DNA from 2 places in the Liquorilactobacillus satsumensis genome. Region 2 is predicted to be linked to the other one. Evidence: predicted binding sites of a transcription regulator. Region 2 holds the regulator's gene; the other holds the start of a gene.
What was found. Region 2 encodes HrcA, which represses chaperone genes, less so after heat shock. Its sites were predicted from a motif close to TTAGCACTCNNNNNNNNNGAGTGCTAA; they were not measured.

Region 1: a site for HrcA is predicted at 4,218-4,244, ahead of clpP (ATP-dependent Clp endopeptidase proteolytic subunit ClpP). Genes of this name have one in related genera too.

The regions. Positions count from the first base shown of each region.
Region 1 is NZ_OZ061606.1:625,167-635,416, reverse strand. It holds gene AB3Y88_RS02985 (PhzF family phenazine biosynthesis protein) at 1-87, shown strand, start outside; gene AB3Y88_RS02980 (hypothetical protein) at 296-451, shown strand; gene rapZ (RNase adapter RapZ) at 484-1,368, shown strand; gene yvcK (uridine diphosphate-N-acetylglucosamine-binding protein YvcK) at 1,365-2,387, shown strand; gene whiA (DNA-binding protein WhiA) at 2,408-3,358, shown strand; gene clpP (ATP-dependent Clp endopeptidase proteolytic subunit ClpP) at 3,583-4,176, opposite strand; gene AB3Y88_RS02955 (hypothetical protein) at 4,671-4,976, shown strand; tRNA gene AB3Y88_RS02950 (tRNA-Arg) at 5,288-5,359, opposite strand; gene rpoN (RNA polymerase factor sigma-54) at 5,424-6,746, shown strand; gene AB3Y88_RS02940 (sugar-binding transcriptional regulator) at 7,069-8,097, shown strand; gene gap (type I glyceraldehyde-3-phosphate dehydrogenase) at 8,156-9,169, shown strand; gene pgk (phosphoglycerate kinase) at 9,273-10,250, shown strand, end outside.
Region 2 is NZ_OZ061606.1:2,456,003-2,466,252, forward strand. It holds gene AB3Y88_RS11535 (RNase P modulator RnpM) at 1-214, shown strand, start outside; gene AB3Y88_RS11540 (ribosomal L7Ae/L30e/S12e/Gadd45 family protein) at 201-515, shown strand; gene infB (translation initiation factor IF-2) at 582-2,924, shown strand; gene rbfA (30S ribosome-binding factor RbfA) at 2,955-3,311, shown strand; gene truB (tRNA pseudouridine(55) synthase TruB) at 3,623-4,549, shown strand; gene ribF (riboflavin biosynthesis protein RibF) at 4,551-5,492, shown strand; gene hrcA (heat-inducible transcriptional repressor HrcA) at 5,605-6,639, shown strand; gene grpE (nucleotide exchange factor GrpE) at 6,655-7,281, shown strand; gene dnaK (molecular chaperone DnaK) at 7,310-9,166, shown strand; gene dnaJ (molecular chaperone DnaJ) at 9,425-10,250, shown strand, end outside.

The DNA of each region.
Region 1 (10,250 bases), 1.8 Mb from region 2:
AACCTAACAACTCATGATGACATGATTGATGCCATCTTTGTTGGCGGCTATGGTTATCTTGTAGAAACAAAATCAGTAGCTGTTTAAATTAATTAAGAATGAATTAACAGTAGACACAGTCTCAAATGTACAGAGCTGTGTTCTTTTGAATATGCCATGCATAAGGTAGGCAATCGATTATGGGCTAGAAAGGGTTTAATCGATCTTAGGACCATAAGGAGCAGCGACAAAATTGTACACCGATATGCTATTATGATTTTAACGGAACGCCAAACTAGGAACACAGTGTTATTTTTTGGATCGTAGTAAAAAGTCTAATGAAATGGTTGCTGCTTTTAAACTCTTTGATGAACATTACGGCAAAGCTGTGCGGGCTGTGATGGCTGAGTGTCGTGTTTATTTTTATGAAAAAGCAACAAAGGATGAAGACGGCACACCCGGTGTGTTATAATTGCCTGAAGGCTTTTGGATGGAGGATTGAAGATGGAAAAACAACTAAAACTTGTTGTTGTAACCGGAATGAGCGGGGCAGGCAAAACAGTTGCAGTTCAGAGCTTTGAAGATCTGGGCTATTTCTGCATTGATAACATGCCCCCATCACTGCTGCCTAAATTTTGGGAACTGGTGCGCGAATCCGGCAAGATTGACAAAGTTGCGTTAGTAATTGATTTACGTTCCCGTGCTTTTTATGATGAAATTATTGAAATGCTGCGTAACTTAGGCAGCGATGGGTTAATTGATGCAAAGATCCTTTTCTTGGATGCTTCCGATGAGGAACTTGTTGCACGCTATAAAGAAACCAGACGCTCGCATCCTTTAGCGATGGAAGGCCGCTTGATGGATGGAATTAGACTTGAACGTGATCTGTTAAAAGATATCAGATTAAAAGCCCAACTGGTGGTCGATACAAGTAAGTTGACACCTCGACAGTTGCGTGAAGAGATCTTTCATAATTTTGATACCAGCAAATCAACTTCATTTCATATCGAGGTTCTTTCATTTGGTTTCAAGTACGGTTTGCCAATTGATGCTGATATCGTGATGGATGTTCGTTTCCTGCCTAACCCGTACTACATTGCTGATTTGAAAAATAAAACAGGGCTTGAGCAGCCAGTCTATGATTATGTGATGGATTCTGATAAAACCACTATTTTTTACCAGCAATTTATGACTTTATTGCGTAATATTATTCCCGGTTATAAAAAAGAAGGGAAAACTAGTTTAACAATTGCAATTGGTTGTACCGGCGGGCAGCACCGTTCTGTGGCACTTGCGGAACGGATTGGTAGAGCTTTAGATGAAGAGTATCCTGTTAGGATTTCACATCGAGACGTTACAAAAAGGAAGGAGACGACTAACCGCTCATGAGAAGAAAGCCAGGCTGCAAAAGCCAACGGCCACATATTGTTGTGATCGGTGGAGGGACAGGACTTCCTGTAATTTTAAAGGCTTTGCATAAAAAAAATGCCGATATTACTGCAATTGTTACGGTAGCTGACGATGGAGGTTCGTCAGGTGTTATTCGTGATTATATTAATGTTGTTCCTCCAGGTGATATTCGGAATGTTTTAGTTGCACTTTCAAATATGGCGCCCATTTATAAACGAATTTTTCAATATCGCTTTATTTCGACAGATCAATTTTTCTCTGGACATGCGATTGGTAATCTAATCATTGCCGCTTTATCGGAGATGAATGATAATGGTATTTTTAATGCCGTGCAAGAGCTCTCACGCATGATGGACGTTGAGGGACATGTCTATCCGGCAGCCAACGAACCCCTTGTCTTGAATGCCCAATTTTCCGATGGGAGCGTCCTAGCGGGTGAATCTGAGATTTCTGCGGCTGAAAAGACCATTGAAAGGGCCTGGGTGTCAGGCAGCGATGGGACACCACCACGTGCCGTTGATGAGGTTATTGCGGCGATTATGGATGCTGATCAAATCGTTTTAGGACCAGGCAGTTTATTTACAAGCATTTTACCCAACTTGATGATTTCAAACTTGGGTGCTGCTGTTTGTCAGACTAGTGCAGAAGTCATTTATATTTGTAATATTATGACCCAAAAAGGTGAGACTGAACATTTTACTGATGCAGATCATGTGCGGGTTTTGAATCGGCATATGGGGAAGCAGTTTATTGATACTGTCTTGGTAAACACAGAGCCCGTTCCAGCCGACTATATGGATCATCAAAAGTATGGAGAATATCTGTACCAAGTTAAACATGATTTCAAAGGGTTACGTGAGCAGGGATGCCGCGTGATTTCAAATAATTTCCTGGAACTGCGAGATCATGGTGTTTTCCATAATGGTAATCAAGTTGTGGATGAATTATTGCGGTTGACAGGCAGACCGCTATCATGGTTTGACGGTGAGTTTAATTAGGCCTAAAGGAGGGGATTCCATTGTCATATGCGAGTGATGTTAAGAAAGAACTTACGACTTTGGAAGTTCACTTTGGAAATGCTAAAGCGGAGTTAATGGCGCTAATTCGGATGAATGGCGCGGTGAGTATCATTAATCATCATTTTGTTTTGAACATCCAAACTGAAAATCCTGCGATTGCGCGCCGAATCTATCAATTGCTAAAGAAGTTTTATGATGTTGAAAGTGAATTGCTGGTTCGGCGTAAAATGAAGCTCAAGAAAAACAATCTGTATATTGTGCGACTCAAACGCGGCAGCGAAACGGTGTTAAATGATTTAAAAATTTTAGATGATTATCATTTACAACCGACACTTCAATTAGATTTACTAACTGATGATGCACAGATTCGGTCATATTTACGGGGCGCGTTTTTAGCGGCCGGCTCAGTCAATAATCCAGAGACTAGCAGGTACCATTTGGAGATCTATTCACTTTATGAAGAGCAGAATAATGCAATTTGTCAATTGATTAATCGTTATGGGTTGAACGCCCGTAAGACGGAAAGACGCAGCGGGTATATTACCTATCTTAAAGAAGCAGAAAAGATTGCTGACTTTTTGTCGCTGATTGGTGCAACAAATGCAATGCTTAAATTTGAGGACATTCGGATTGTGCGCGATATGCGCAACTCTGTGAATCGGATTGTTAATTGCGAGAATGCTAATATGAATAAGGTGGCGGATGCCGCTAATCGGCAAATTGAAAATATCAAATATCTTGATGAACGGATGGGGCTCAATAAGCTTCCGCCTAAGTTGCAAGATGTTGCGCGTACCCGGGTGACCCATCCAGAGATTAGCCTAAAGGAATTAGGTGAAATCGTTCCTGGAGGTCCGATCTCTAAGTCAGGAGTTAACCATCGCTTACGTAAGTTGAATGAATTGGCAACAAAAATGCGTGCAGGTTTAGAAGTTTCGGAATATAAATAAGGCTAGAGAGTGTGACATAAGTCGGGAAAATTTGAGTACTAACTTGAAATTACAAACATAGCGAGTACTTTGCTATGAGTAATTCGAAGTTAGACGGAGAGTTTTGACTTATGGAACACGTTTATCCGGAATAAAAGAGGGGCTGTGACAAAAGTTAACTTTTGTCACAGCCCCTTGCCTTATTTGAATTACCTGATTATAGACAATCCAAGCATTAAACCAGCTTATTTGACTTCTTTTTTATTCTTCATAATCCCATCGATTAAACCGTATGAGACAGCTTCAGAAGCCGTCATGAATTTATCACGTTCAGTATCATGATTGATGGTTTCGATATCTTGACCAGAACCATCGGATAAAATTTTGTTAATCAGTTTGCGGGTTTTTAAAATATGTTCAGCCGCAATACTGATTTCGGTTGCTTGGCCTTGCGCTCCACCTAATGGTTGATGGATCAATATTTCTGAGTTTGGTAAGGCAAAACGTTTGCCCTTTTCGCCAGCAGTCGCTAGTACACTGGCCATTGAAGCTGCCATTCCCATTACGATTGTTTGAACATCAGCTTTGACAAAATTCATTGTATCGTAAATTGCCAATCCAGCCGAAACACTGCCACCAGGAGAGTTGATGTAGATATAGATATCTTTTTCAGAATCTTGTGCATCTAAGAAAAGCAGCTGCGCAATGATTGCATTTGCCATGTCATCATTGACTTCACCGGAAAGCATAATAATCCGATCTTTTAACAAGCGTGAGTAGATATCGTAGGCACGTTCTCCGCGAGATGATTGTTCAATTACTGTAGGAACTAAATTCATGAACTGAAACCTCCTCAAATTAATTAATTGACGTTTTTAGTTTAGCATTCTAACGTCTGTATTGCTAGTTTAACCCGTTGGTCAAAAAAGGTCAAACAAAAGAACCAGTTCATAAAAATAAAAAAGGTTTGGGAGAAGGACAAGCTTACAAGCTGTAACTTTGTAAAAATTATGGGGCTACTGTAAAAGAAAAGTGAGGTAAATTAAGAAGCGTGAGCAAAAAATTGCCAACTGAACTGCATCAATGGTATAATCATTACATATTGAGCGTTATTTAATTTACAAATCAGTATTGAGTTTTTTGATCTTTCATAATTTGGGCGCAGTTTTGGAGCTGTAATGATTCTGTAGAGGTAGGGGCAGAATCTTGGAAGCTAGAATTTGACTTTGGTTCTTGTAATAAAATTTTGAATTAATTTAATGTAACTAACTTAATTAGAAGGCGTCGTACTGGTGATGTATGACGCCTTTGTCCACTATAAGGAAGTGATTTTTTGGCAAAAGTCTTAGAGAATTTAAAATTAATCATTGGAGACGAATCTGAGTTTTGTGTCTATATTGGAACTACTAACGAAGAGAGTGAAGATGCTGTCGCAACAACTGTTCAAGGCAGCGGGCATCTGGTAATTGTAAGTGAGAATAATCCAGAGAATAACACAATTCAGCATGCAGACGGCGCGGCTTTTCCGCAAAGGCCTGATATGAAGATCTCCAAGATTTCAGTGAAGGATTCTTACAGAATGGATAATGTTAAGTACGATGATATTAAGAATGATATTGTCAAAGAAAAGACGCTTTAGTGTTTACGTTGTTTCCTTCCAGTTAAGCAGACGATTCAGCTCTGCTTGGTTGGAAGGCTTTTTTATTGAAAAAAATTGTTCAAACTGAGGTTGGCAGAGCTTGAATGAAAAAGATCAATTAAGAGTTCTTTTGGCTGTAATCCGCAAAAGAGTCAGCTATGGTTATGCCTATTATTTTGGTAAAAACAGAGCGTGAATGTTATCATTAAAAAGAAAGCGTTACAAAGTCTGTTGCTAGGCCTAGAAAGGTCAAAAATAGGGCAATAAAAAAGCCTCAATCAGTATGAGGCTTTCACAAAAAATTAGTTTAATGCGCCACGTGGGAGTCGAACCCACATTACAAGAACCGGAATCTTGCGTGCGATCCATTACACTAGCGGCGCAATACTCTATCCATTTTAACTGAATTGATCCAAATATACAAGTATAAAAAGTAGGTGAATTAAATTGGCACTTGAACAAAGCTTTGGACAGGAGCAAAAACAAGTTCAAAAACTAGCAATGACGCAGAAAATGCAGCAATCCTTGCAGGTTTTACGTTTTAGCATTGAAGATCTTCATGAGTTTTTGGCCCAAAAACAGCTGGATAATCCCTTTATTGTAGTAAAGGGTGGCATGAACTACCAGGCGGGTGCGTCTGCAACTGATCTTCCAAAGGAAACTTTTTTAAAAGCACCAGAACATAAAACACAATCGCTCTTCGAATATCTCTTGGCGCAAGTCCATTTGACGATGAGAAAGACTGTCCTTCGTGGCTGGGTGGTCTTTTTGATTGACCATTTAGATACAAATGGTTATCTAACAGTTGATCTGGAAGAAATTATTCAGCAGACGCATGTTGATCGGACGACGCTGCTGGATGCTTTGACATTGCTGCAACGTCTTGATCCACCAGGTGTCGGAGCACGAGACTTGCAGGAGTGTTTGTTATTGCAAATTGAAAATGATGACAAAGCGCCTGCAATGGCAGCGGCAGTAATTACGCAGATGTTTCATGAGTTTGCAGATCATAAGTGGAATGAACTGACACACAAGTTTAAGCTTAGTTTGGGGGAAGTGCAGCAGATCGCTGATTATATCAAAACATTATCTCCAGCACCAGGCGCTGCATTTGGGGGCGACGATATTGGCTATGTCTACCCTGATTTAGTAGTCAAACGAAGTGCTGATCAGCAGACCTTAGAGTTAACGGTTACTAAGAAGACCCAACCGGTGATTATGTTTAAAGAAAAATATTATGCGCAGTTAGAAAAAATGCCTGATAAAAGTTTACAACACTTTTTGCGCCTCAAAAAAAATGAATATGCTGAAATGCTAAAGGACCTTGAACAAAGAGGCAGAACTATCGAACGGGTCGGTCAGGTTATTTTAGAATATCAGCAGGAATTTTTTATGGGAAAGACCCAAACTTTGAGGCCGCTATTGTTACGCGACGTTGCCCATCGACTTCAATTGCATGAATCAACGATCAGTCGTGCGGTTAATGGCAAATATCTTAAATGTGAACAAGGCGTGTTTGAGCTAAGATCTTTTTTCAAAAAGCCAGTTACGATGGGAAATGAGGCAAGTGATCTTTCAGCAGATGCGGTGCAGTCTCAGCTCAAAGCTTTAATAGATGCAGAAGATAAAACTAATCCTCTTTCAGATAATCATTTAAAAAACTTGTTACAGAAAAATGGTGTGGTGATTTCACGCAGAACAGTAGCAAAATACAGGGAATTGTTGGCAATTCCGTCATCAACTAAAAGAAAACGGTACGCTACCAGATAGTTTTTTTGCGACTTTTTGGGTGCCCAAATATTTCAGGGGAAGAAAAGTTCGTTCTTCTTTAGGATTTGTCCTTTTTTATAAAATATTATTCGGGAACCTCTACTTTTTAAATGAATTATTTGGAGTTAGTGCGTGTTTAAACTTAATTGGCAGTAAAAGTCCGTGACTTGCATAACCGGCCATTTGTTGCTATAATTCAAAGCGTGGTAAGGGTATGAGAACAATTTAAAAAATATTGTTGTTGTGCTTTGTTTTTTTTGATTTGCTGGGTCGTTTTACGACACGGCCGGACGTTTTTTGTCCCGCTAGGAAGGGAAATATGATGCACCAGGAATTTGAGTGGATAGAAGAGATTGCACCGGATTTGGTTGAAGTTATGGCCCAGCGGTTTACAATCTTGCGTTATATTTTTTGGACTGGTCCAGTTGGAAGAAGAACACTGTCGCAAGAGCTTGGCTTTACTGAGCGCTTTCTCAGAACAGAGACAGACTTTCTCAAGGACCAAGGATTGATTGCAACTACGCGTTCAGGAATGATTATTACCATTAAGGGACGTGAAGTGATTCAGGGATTGCGTGGAGTCATGGATCAGTTAGCTGGAATTCGGCAACAAGAAAAGGAACTGGCTTCTTTATTAGGAATTGAGCGCTGTTTTATTGTTTCGGGCAACGCTGATGAGCAGTCCAAAGTTGTTGTGGCGATGGGAAAGCTGGTCAATGAATCACTTGAAGCCCTGTTGCCAGACGGCAAGAACGTAATTGCTGTGATGGGTGGAACAACTATGGCATTAATTGCTGATTGTTTAACCCCTCATTTGGCTGAAAAACGTGAATTGCTGTTTGTACCGGCTCGTGGAGGGCTAGGCGAGGCAGTTGAGATCCAAGCCAATAGTGTGAGCGCAAAGATGGCTTTGCGCACAGGAAGCAAGCATCGTGCATTGTATGTTCCCGAGCAACTAAGTGAAGAAGCATACGCTCCCTTACTAAAAGAACCATCTATTCAAAAAGTAGTTAAACTGATTCGCGGTAGTGATGCTGTTATTCATAGTGTAGGTTCCGCGATTAGCATGGCAAAGCGGCGGGGAATGTCACCTGAAGTGTTGGCGATGTTACGCAAAGCGCATGCAGTTGGTGAGGCATTTGGCTACTTCTTTGATGAATCAGGTAAAATAGTGTATAAGATCCCACGAATTGGACTTCAACTTGAGGATCTCACTAAAATGGAATGTGTGATTGCAGTTGCGGGTGGCTCTTCAAAGGCCAAAGCAATTGCGGCATACATGAAACATGCTCCGCGTCAGACATGTTTAGTGACTGACACTGGAGCCGCAAAGATGATTTTAAAAAAGTAGTGTTAACCAGCACACTTTTTAAAATAAATTTTTATTTCCTAAAGGAGGAAATTTTAGTATGACTACTAAAGTAGGTATTAATGGTTTTGGCCGTATCGGTCGTTTAGCATTCCGTCGTATTGCTGAAACTTCAGAAGGTTTGGAAGTTGTTGCTATCAACGACTTAACTTCTCCAGCTATGTTGGCACATCTTTTGAAGTATGATACAGCTCATGGTCGCTTCGATGCTGAAGTCTCTGCTACAGACAACGCACTTGTTGTTAATGGCAAAGAAATTCCTGTATATGCTGAAGCAGATGCACATAACATTCCTTGGGTTAAGAACGATGGTGTTGAATTAGTTCTTGAATCAACTGGTTTCTATACTTCAGAAGAAAAGGCTTCAGCACATATCGAAGCCGGCGCTAAAAAAGTTTTGATTTCTGCACCAGCTGGCAACCTGAAGACAATTGTTTATGGTGTTAACGATGAAGAAATCACTGCTGATGACAAGATCGTTTCTGCTGCTTCATGCACAACAAACTGCTTGGCTCCTTTAGCAAAAGCTGTTAACGATGCATTTGGTATCAAAGCTGGAACAATGACAACAATCCATGCTTACACAGCTACACAGAAGTTGCAAGATGGCCCAGATCGTAAGGGTAACGTTCGTAACGCACGTGCTGCTGCTGAAAACACAATTCCTCATTCAACAGGTGCTGCTAAAGCTATCGGCTTAGTTGTTCCAGAATTGAAGGGTAAATTGGATGGCCATGCACAACGTGTACCAGTTATCACAGGTTCATTAACAGAATTAGTTACAACTCTTAACAAAGAAGTTACTGCTGACGAAGTTAACGAAGCTGTTAAGAAAGTTACAGAAGGTAACGCATCATTCGGTTACAACAATGATGGCATTGTTTCTTCAGACGTTATCGGAACAACATTTGGTTCAGTATTTGACCCTACACAAACACAAGTTGTTGGTAAGGGTGAAGGACAAGTTGTTAAGACTGTTGCTTGGTATGACAACGAATCTGGCTTTACTGCACAAATGATCCGTACACTGGAAAAATTTGCTAGCTTACTTTAAGATTTAGCTGACGCTAAGTTGATAAGCAATTGTAAGTCATCGAGGCGGGGGGAGGCAATACTCTCTTCGCCTTTTATTTTTAAAAAATGGAGGATTACCATTCATGACTAAATTAACTGTTTCAGATTTAGATGTAAAAGGTAAAAAAGTTCTAATTCGTGTAGACTTTAATGTTCCTATTAAAAACGGTGTGATCGGAAACGATAACCGGATTGTGGCTGCATTGCCTACAATTAAGTATGTAACGGAAAACGGTGGCAAGGCAATCTTATTCTCACATCTTGGCCGTGTTAAAAAAGAAGAAGACAAGCAGGAACTTTCCTTGCGTCCAGTTGCAGAACGTTTAGCTGATTTAATCAAAAAACCAGTTACTTTTGTACCTGCTACCCATGGTACACAGCTTGAAGAAGCAATTGACAAGCTGAGCGACGGCGATATTTTACTTGTTGAAAATACACGTTTTGAAGATTTAGATGGTAAGAAGGAATCTGGTAACGATCCTGAATTAGGCAAGTACTGGGCTTCTCTTGGTGATGTGTTTGTAAACGATGCTTTCGGAACTGCACACCGTTCACATGCTTCAAACGTTGGAATTGCAAGCAATATTGGACAAGCTGCAGCTGGCTTCTTACTTGAAAAAGAAATCAAATTCTTGGGAAATGCAGTTGACAATCCTGTTCATCCATTTGTTGCGATTCTTGGTGGTGCAAAAGTTTCTGACAAGATTGGTGTCATTGATCATTTACTTGGCAAAGCTGACAAAATCATCATCGGTGGTGGGATGACTTATACATTCTACGCTGCAAAGGGCATCAAGATTGGTAATTCTTTAGTTGAAAAAGATAAGATCGAATTGGCTAAAGAAATTATTGAAAAAGCTGGCGACAAGTTAGTTCTGCCTGTTGATTCAGTTGTTGCAGAAAAATTTGCTAACGATGTTCCTAACAAGGTTGTTGACGAAGATATTCCTGATGGTTACATGGCGCTTGATATCGGGCCTAAATCTGTAGCATTATTCGAAAATGTTTTGAAAGATGCTAAGACTGTTGTTTGGAATGGACCAATGGGTGTCTTTGAAATG
Region 2 (10,250 bases):
GGAAAATGACGTCAGCATCGATCCAACTGGCAAAAAAGCAGGACGTGGTGCCTACCTTTCCTTAGAAGTTGCGGCAGCTAAGCAGGCGCAAAGTGAGCGTGTTTTTGATCAAGCTTTTGGAATAAAAATTCCGGCAGAATTTTATGAAGAGTTAGTGCAGTACGTAGACCATCAGGCTGCGCGCAAGGAGCTTTTCGGCGATGGGGCAAAGTAATAGTGAGCAGCAACGCGTTTTACAATTGCTGGGGCTTATAAGGCGGGCTGGTCAGCTCGTAACCGGTTCAGAGTTAGTGTTGCGCGGAATTCAAAAAGAACAGGTTAACTATGTTTTTGTGGCAAGTGACAGCTCCGCAACTACACGTAAGCAATTTACGGACAAATGCAATAGTCACAAAATTGAACTTAGCTTTGACTTCAACCGGACGCAACTTAGCGTAGCAATCGGGATTCAACGTTCTGTTGTGGCAGTTACAGGGAAAGGCTTCAGCAAAAAAATCGCGCAATTATTAAAGTGAATATCTGAAGAAGTTTTAGGCTGTTCTTTTACGATTTAGGAGCAGTTGAGATTGGAGCGTGAATGTATGGGAAAAAAGCGAATTTATCAATTGGCTAAAGAGCTGAACATCAGCAGTAAAGTGGTGATTGATGTTGCTCGACAAAAGGGGTTTACAGTCAGCAATCACATGTCGACGATTGGTGAGAATGAGGAAAGACAGTTACGTGAAAGTCTTTCGCAACAGCGTGGGAAAAAAGCTGTTAAAAATAATGCACCCAAAAATGAGCATCAGAAAAAAGATGTGCAGCGGCAAGCCCCAAGCAGTAATAAACAAATAAATCAGAATAAAGAGGCAAAACCAATTCAAAAACAGGCAAATAACAATCATAAGAGTGAACAACAGCGGACTACAAAGAAAACAACAACGCAGCAGCCACGTACTACGGCTGCAAAACAGGAAAATACGCGCAACAACAAGTCTCAACAAACGAGCACACAGACCTCTGGTTCGCGCTCAAGCGCAAATGAACGTGGGCAAAAACAGCGTTACGGTCAAAATAATTTTAGCCGAAATCGCTTTGGCAATAAAAAGAGACGTAAAAATCGCAAAAATGCACGTTATCAAGAAAGCAAGAAACCTGCAGTTCCACCACGTAAAAGCAGACCATTACCAGAAACGCTCGTGTATACTGTGGGGATGAATGTCGCTGAGATTGCGAAAAAAATTCATCGTGAACCTGCAGAAATCATTAAGAAACTCTTTATGATGGGTGTGATGGTTAATCAGAATCAGTCACTAGACAAGGATACGCTTGAGATTCTTGCAGCAGACTATGGTATGAATGCCACAGAAAAAGTTGAAGTTGATGTGGCTGACATTGATAAATTTTTCGAAGAGGAACAAGAGAATACAAAGCATGCTGTGATTAGACCACCTGTTGTAACTATCATGGGACACGTTGACCATGGGAAGACAACTTTGCTGGACAAGTTGCGTCACACACATGTCACTGAAGGTGAAGCTGGAGGAATTACACAGCATATCGGGGCTTATCAAGTTAAACATGACGGCAAGACAATTACCTTCTTGGATACGCCAGGACATGCGGCCTTTACAAATATGCGTGCCCGTGGAGCTGATATCACAGATATTACTGTATTGGTGGTGGCAGCTGATGATGGTGTGATGCCACAGACAATCGAAGCTATCAACCATGCTAAGGCTGCAAATGTACCAATTATCGTGGCCGTTAATAAAATTGATAAACCCGGTGCAAATCCTAACCATGTAATGGAACAATTAGCTGAATATGAATTGATCCCTGAAAACTGGGGCGGTGATACGATCTTTGTTGAAATTTCAGCTAAATTTGGTAAAAACTTAGATGAATTGCTGGATATGATCTTACTGGAAGCTGAGGTTCTTGAATTACGTGCCAATCCGAAGCAACATGGAGCAGGCTCTGTGATTGAGGCTCGTTTGGATAAAGGTAAAGGGGCAGTTGCCTCACTTTTGGTCCAACAGGGAACTTTACATGTTGGAGACCCGATCGTTGTTGGCAATACCTTTGGTCGTGTGCGGACGATGATCAATGATAAAGGGCAGCAGATTACTAAGGCCACGCCAGCTACGCCTGTTGAAATTACAGGCTTGAGTGATGTACCTGATTCAGGGGACCGCTTTGTCGTCTTTGATGATGAAAAGACAGCAAGGTCAGCTGGTGAGGAACGTGCTAAACGTGCCTTAATGAAAGAACGCAGTAATACTCATCATGTGACGCTCGACAACCTGTTTGATTCTCTTAAAGAAGGCGAATTGAAGGAAGTCAATGTGATTATTAAAGCTGATGTTCAGGGCTCTGTTGAAGCGCTTGCCGGAAGTTTGCAGAAGATTGAAGTTGAAGGTGTTAAGGTTAACATTATTCATGAAGCAGCAGGAGCAATTAATGAAAGCGATGTGACCTTAGCAGAGGCCTCAAATGCGATTATTATCGGCTTTAATGTTCGCCCAACACCGCAGGCTAAGAATCAGGCTGAAAATGATAAAGTTGACATTCGTCTCCATCGGGTTATCTATCAAGCAATTGATGAAGTTGAGACAGCGATGAAAGGGATGCTGGAGCCTGTTTACGAAGAAAAAGTTACGGGACAAGTTGAAATTCGTGAGACATATAAAGTCTCAAAGCTGGGCACAATTGGTGGTGGATATGTTACAGAAGGATATATTCAGCGCGATAGTGGAGTTAGAATTATTCGTGAAGGCATCGTAATTTACGAAGGGAAGCTGGCCAGCTTGAAGCGTTTCAAAGATGATGTTAAGCAGGTCAAACAAGGCTTTGAATGTGGTATCATGATTGAAAAGTACAATGACATTAAGGTCGGAGACCAAATTGAAGCTTTCATCATGCAAGAAGTTCCAGTTGAATAAAAAGTGTCCTTTAAGTAAGGAGGAGACGCAATGGCACAAAATTATCGAGTTGGTCGTTTATCTCAAGAGATTCAAAGAGAAGTGACAGACATTTTAATGAAACGAGTTCGTGATCCAAGGGTACAAGGGGTCACAATCACCGGGGTAGATGTCACCGGTGATCTACAGCAAGCAACAATTTATTACAGCATTCTTTCAGAGCTTGCTTCGGTGGGTGAAAAGACACAAATTGGTCTGGAAAAAGCAACTGGTTTGATCCGCAAAGAACTAGGGGCCCGGCTGAGCATCTATGTGACACCTGAGATCCAGTTTGTTCGGGATCGTTCGGTCCAGTATGGTGATCGCATTGACCAATTGTTAAACGATCTTAAACGCCCTGAAAAATAAATGATTAGTAATGAAGTTGTCTGTCTGGAATTTAGGCTGGTGATGAAAATTGGTAGCACATCAAGACAGAGAAAAATAACTAGAAACTGTCCCCAAGTCTGAGCAAGTGGTCTGGAGTTTTTATTCAGACTAAGGGACAGAATCAAAGACTAGTTTGAAAATGTTAAGAAGTGCCAGCAATGCTGAAACTGCGCTTCTATTAACTAACCGGATGGACTTCAAAATAAAAAGGGCTGAAACAAAACTTTTGTTTTGTCACAGTCCCTTTTTTTAGCGTTGTTTTTACTCTATTTCAAAGCGGAGGGTTATGCATGAATGGCATTTTGCCTTTATATAAAGAACGTGGAATGACAAGCAACGATTGTGTGTTTAAATGTCGTAAAATCTTTAAGATGAGAAGAATTGGACATAGTGGGACATTGGATCCGACGGTTGATGGGGTCTTGCCAATTTGTATTGGTAGTGCTACTAAGGTGGTTAATTATCTAATGGATTCAGGCAAAATTTATACGGGAGAGATTACGCTGGGATTTGCGACCACGACTGAGGATTTAGAAGGAGAGCGGGTGGCGCAACAAGACATTACGACACCCTTTAATGCGGCTGAGATAGCAGCGGCAATGAATAAATTGACAGGTGAAATGATCCAAATTCCGCCCCTCTATTCAGCAATTAAGGTCAAAGGTAGACGACTCTACGATTATGCGCGTGCAGGGGATCCAGTTGAACGCCCCAAACGTAAAATCCAGGTAGATTATTTCAAGCAAGTCAAGCCACCGGTTTTTGATGCGGAGAAAAAAGAACAGCGTCTTTATTTTGAAGTAGGCTGCGGTAAGGGAACGTATATCCGGACACTGGCGGTGGACCTCGGAAAAAAGTTGGGAGTGCCAGCTGTCATGTCTGATTTAACAAGGCTTGCAAGCGGTGGCTTTACAATTGGGCAGGCAATTACTTTGGAACAGTTGCACAAGGCAGCCGACGATGGTACGCTTTCACAGTACTTAGTAGGTGCCGATCATGCGTTACGGAAATTTCCGCACCATTCTTTGACAAGTGCGCAATGGAAAAAGGTTAAAAATGGGGGCTTTTTAAGTGAAGCAGAGCTGAAAGACTGTTTCCCAGCTCCACAGGTTGTATTAATGAATTCCGGGCGTGCACGCTGCATTTATCGGTTAAATTTAGAGAAAAACAGATATCAACCTGAACAAATGATTGATTTAGCTGAAGGAGAGCATTAACGTGCAAATAATTAAGTTAGAAGAACCATTTGACAAAGCACAAATTCCGGCTGGCTCAGTTGTGCTTGCGTTGGGCTTTTTTGACGGAGTTCATCGTGGACATCAGGCGGTAATTGAGACGGCACGGCAAGAGGCCAGAAAACGGGGAGTTAAGTTGGCGATTATGACTTTGACACCACATCCTTCAATTATCTTCCAGCATGTTCCCCCTGAAAAGGTAACTTATTTGACTTCCCTTGAACGCAAATTGCAGTTGTTCGCCCGTTTTGGAGCAGAAATTGCATATGTGGTTGCGCTCAACAGCCAGGTAAGTAAAATGGGACCGCAAGAATTTGTCGATAAGTATATGGTGGGTTTGCATGCACAAGCAATTGTTGCTGGAGAAGACTATACTTATGGAACTGAAAAGATTGCAAATATGGAGTTATTACCCCAATATGCCCAAGCGCGTTTTGCCGTAATTAAGGTCAGACATCTGAAGCAAATGGGGCAAAAAATCAGTTCAACCAGAATCAGAACCTGCTTAGATCACGGACAGATCACGCAAGCAAACCATTTGTTGGGGTATTGTTATGAAAATGATGGTGTGATTGTTCATGGCAAGCAGGTTGGGCGCACTTTAGGTTTTCCCACGATTAACATTTCAGTTGGTCAGGGTGAGCGTTTGCCGGCGGAAGGAATTTACGCCGTCAAAGTCCGGCTTTTAGGGAAAACAGTTGACGGGATGGCTTCAATTGGACGCAATGAAACCTTTGGCAGCAATAATGCTCCTACCTTGGAGATCAATCTATTGGATTTTTCTCAAATGGTTTATGGAGAACATGTTGTCGTGCAATGGCATCAATATCTGCGTGGTCAAGTTAAATTTCCAAATGCTCAAGCACTGATAGTGCAGTTGAAAAGGGATGAAAAAAATGTCCGCGCATATTTTGCGGCAAAATAATTTGTTTACTTGCGATAATAAAGCGCCATTTCTTGACATATTTTAAGAGTTCTTGTATATTAATAATTGACTTAGCACTCTATGATGCTAAGTGCTAATCGAGGTGATTGAATTGCTTACAGAAAGACAGTTATTGATTCTTGAAGCGATTATTCAAGATTATACCAATGCTGGAAGACCGGTTGGGTCTAAATTTTTGGAGCAGCAATTGCCGATGAATGTCAGTTCAGCAACGATTCGAAATGAAATGGCGGTCTTGGAGCATCTAGGCTTTATTGGTAAAGAACATTCTTCCTCAGGGAGGGTGCCTTCATTGAAGGGGTATCGATACTATGTTGATAATCTTGTCAAACCTGATGAGATTGATCAAAATGAGATCGAGAGCATTCGTTTGTCACTTGACAGTAATTATTACAAGGTTGATGAAATTATCAAGGAATCAGCCAAGATATTGTCTGAGATGACTAACTACACGGCAATTACGTTTAAGCCGGAGGTTAAGAATTTGCGCTTTCAAGGATTCAGAGTGCTTCCCTTAGGTAATCAGCAAGTCATGATGATTCTGATTACAAGCGATGGAAATACCGAAAGTCAGCTGTTCAATCTCCCGCGAGATCTCAGCGGAGATGAAATTGAGGCGGTTATCCGCGTCATTAATGATCGAATTGTTGGATTGCCACTTGATCAGGTGATTGCGCGGCTTCACGAGACACTTCCGTTGCTATTGCATTATGTGCAGCATCCACTTGGATTTCTTGATATTTTTGGGAGTATTCTTGAAAGGTCAGCCCAAGAACAGTTTTTTGTTGGAGGAAAGCTGAATCTGCTTAACTTTGTTGGTGACGGAGATGTTGAACAAATCAAGAAGTTATATTCTCTGATCGAGCGTTCGGATGACATTAACGAGCTGGTGGGTAACTCAGGACAAACGATCCAGGTTAAGATTGGCGATGAGCTGACGAATAGTTCACTAGCCAACTACAGCCTGATTTCAGCAACCTATGATGTTGCCCAACATGGTCAAGGATTAATTGCTTTATTAGGTCCGACAAATATGCCGTATTCGAAGATGATTGGCTTAATGCGTGCCTTTCGTGAGGAATTAACGCGGAAATTGTTGGATTATTACCATTTATACGAGGAATAGAAAAGGGGTGTTTGTTTGTCAAAGAAGAGTGAAAGCAGCGCGCAAGCAGATTTGCAAACTGATGAAAAGGTAAAAAAAACTGAGCCAGTTGTTGCTGAAGACCAGCATGAACAATCTGCACCAGCCGCAGAAAAAGATGCTGAAAACAGTTCAGAAAAGAAACCGGCTCAAGAAAAAAAGGTTGACTACCAAAAGCTTTATACTGAGTTACAGCAAAAATACGATAAATTAGAAGATAAGTATTTAAGAGCAGAAGCTGAGATGGCCAACATGCATACCCGGTTTAAAAAAGAGCAGGAAAAGCTTTTGAAGTATGATGGACAAGGCCTTGCTAAAGAGGTTCTGCCAGTAATCGATAACCTTGATCGCGCTTTGAAGATTGAGGTTACTGATGATGCTTCTAAGCAACTGAAGCATGGAATTGAACTGGTTCATCAAGATATGGAAAAGGCTTTGGGTGCCAACCACGTTACAAAAATTAAAGCACTTGGTCAAGCGTTTGATCCTGTCATTCATCAAGCTGTGAAAACAGTTCCGGTTGAAAAAGGACAAAAGCCTGAAACTGTTGTGGAAGTTTTCCAAGATGGTTATATGTTAAAAGATCGTGTGTTGCGACCAGCGATGGTTGTAGTCGCACAGTAAAAATAAATTAAAAGAGGTTGAGGATAATATGTCAAAGATTATTGGTATTGATTTAGGAACGACCAACTCTGCAGTTGCTGTTCTTGAAGGAAAAGAAGCCAAGATCATCACAAATCCAGAAGGTAATCGGACTACTCCATCCGTTGTTTCATTTAAAAACGGCGAGACTCAAGTCGGTGAAGTTGCCAAAAGACAGGCAATCACAAATCCAAACACAATTTCTTCTATTAAGCGCCATATGGGAGAAGCTGGGTACAAGGTCAAAGTAGAAGATAAAGAGTACACTCCTCAAGAAATCTCAGCAATGATTCTTCAGTATATCAAGGATTACGCTGAATCATACTTGGGTGAAAAAGTTTCGCAAGCAGTTATCACGGTTCCTGCATACTTTAACGATGGTCAGCGTCAAGCAACAAAAGATGCTGGAAAGATCGCTGGGTTGAAGGTTGAAAGAATTGTCAATGAACCAACTGCGGCAGCTTTAGCATATGGTTTGGATAAACTTGACAAGGATGAAAAAATTCTTGTTTTTGACCTTGGTGGTGGAACATTTGATGTTTCGATCCTCGAATTAGGTGATGGCGTGTTTGAAGTTCTTTCAACTAATGGGGATACGCATTTAGGTGGAGACGACTTTGATAATAAGATCATTGACTGGTTGGTTTCTGAATTTAAAAAGGAAAATGGGATTGATCTTTCAAATGATAAGATGGCAATGCAGCGTTTGAAAGACGCAGCTGAAAAGGCTAAGAAAGATCTTTCAGGAATTTCAACGGCACAAATCAGTTTGCCATTTATTACTGCTGGTGAGAATGGTCCCTTGCATTTGGAAAAGACACTTTCACGTGCCAAATTCGATGAATTGACGGCAGATCTTGTAGAACGGACAAAAGTGCCAGTTCGCAATGCTTTAAAAGATGCAGGATTAGCTAACAGTGATATTGATGAAGTTATTCTTGTAGGTGGATCAACGCGTATTCCAGCTGTTCAAGAAGCAGTTGAAGCTGAGACAGCACACAAACCAAACAAGACTGTCAACCCAGATGAAGCAGTTGCATTAGGGGCTGCAATTCAAGGTGGCGTGATTACTGGGGACGTTAAAGATGTTGTATTACTTGATGTTACCCCGTTATCACTTGGAATTGAGACCATGGGTGGGGTCTTCACTAAGCTGATTGATCGGAATACAACGATCCCGACAAGCAAGTCTCAGACCTTCTCGACAGCTGCTGATAACCAACCAGCTGTTGATATTCATGTTCTCCAAGGTGAACGTCCAATGGCTGCGGACAACAAGACACTTGGCCGCTTCCAGTTAACGGACATTCCACCGGCACCACGTGGTGTACCACAGATTGAAGTTAAGTTTGATATCGATAAGAACGGGATTGTAAATGTTTCGGCAAAAGATCTTGGAACAAACAAGGAACAAAAGATTACAATCAAGAGTTCTTCCGGCCTTTCTGATGAAGAAATCGAACGTATGGTTAAAGAAGCTAAAGAAAACGAAGCAAATGATCAGAAACGTAAAGAAGAGGTCGACTTGAAGAATGAGGTTGATCAATTACTCTTTACAACTGATAAGACTTTGAAAGAAGTCAAAGGTAAAGTTTCTGACGATGAGATTAAAAAAGCTGAAGAAGCTCGCGATGCGTTGAAGAAGGCCCAAGAAGCTAATAACGTTGAAGAAATGAAGACTAAGAAAGATGATTTGAACAAAATCATTCAAGATCTTTCGGTTAAACTCTATCAACAAGCACAGCAAGCTCAACAAGCTCAAGGCGGAGCAGATCAAAAGACTGATCAGACCGCAAAGGGTGATGATGGAAAGACAGTCGATGGCGACTTCAAGGAAGTTAATCCCGATGATAAGGATAAGAAATAGTCATTGCGCAGGTTAAACCGAAAGAAGGAAGATGTGACAGAAGTTAAGCATTCTTGCACACAGTGAATGATAAGTGTAGTCCGAATTGACTGCGATCAGCACGAGTGGTTGGCTGAGAGGAAGCGACTTTCTGAAACATTTCGATCGGTTTTATAGAAGGGCTGCCACAAAACATCAGTTTTGTCACAGCCCTTTTTATTTAACTTGCAGTATGGTACGCTTTAGTTTAGAAAAACTTCTTATGCATGGAGGAAAATAATGGCAGAAATCAGAGATCCATATGAGGTTTTGGGTGTATCGAAAGATGCTTCTGCTGCTGAGATCAAGAAAGCCTATCGCAGACTTTCTAAAAAATACCATCCTGATTTGAATAAGGAACCTGGTGCTGAAGAAAAATTCAAACAAGTTAATGAAGCTTATGAAATTCTGAGTGATCCGCAAAAGAAAGCTCAGTTTGATCAGTATGGTTCAATGGGCGGTCAGCAAGGCTTTGGTGGTAATTATCAAGGCGGTGGCTTTGGCGATTTCGGCGGCGGTTTTGAAGACATTTTCAGTTCGTTTTTTGGCGGTGGAAGTGGCAGTCGAAATCCAAATGCACCACGTCAGGGACGTGATTTGCAGTATGAAATGGACCTAACATTTGAGGAAGCAGTTTTTGGTAAAAAGACAAGTATTCAATATACACGTGAAGCACTTTGCAAAACTTGTAGTGGGAGTGGCGCAAAACCTGGGACTTCACCAGAGACTTGTTCCCACTGTGGTGGTAGTGGCTTTATGCGCGTAAAACGTGCAACCCCGCTAGGACAGGTTGTTACACAACAAGAATGTGAGTATTGCCATGGAAAGGGCAAGATCATTAAAGAAAAGTGTTCAACTTGTCATGGTTCTGGTCATACGCAAGAAAAACATGAGGTTGAAGTTTCAATTCCTGCTGGAGTAGAAGATGGCAACCAAATGCGCTTGCAAGGACAAGGCGAAGCGGGTCAAAATGGCGGTCCTTATGGTGACCTTTATATTGTCTTCAATGTTGCACCTAGCAAAATCTTTAAGCGAGACGGAGCACAAATTTACTTCACTATGCCGA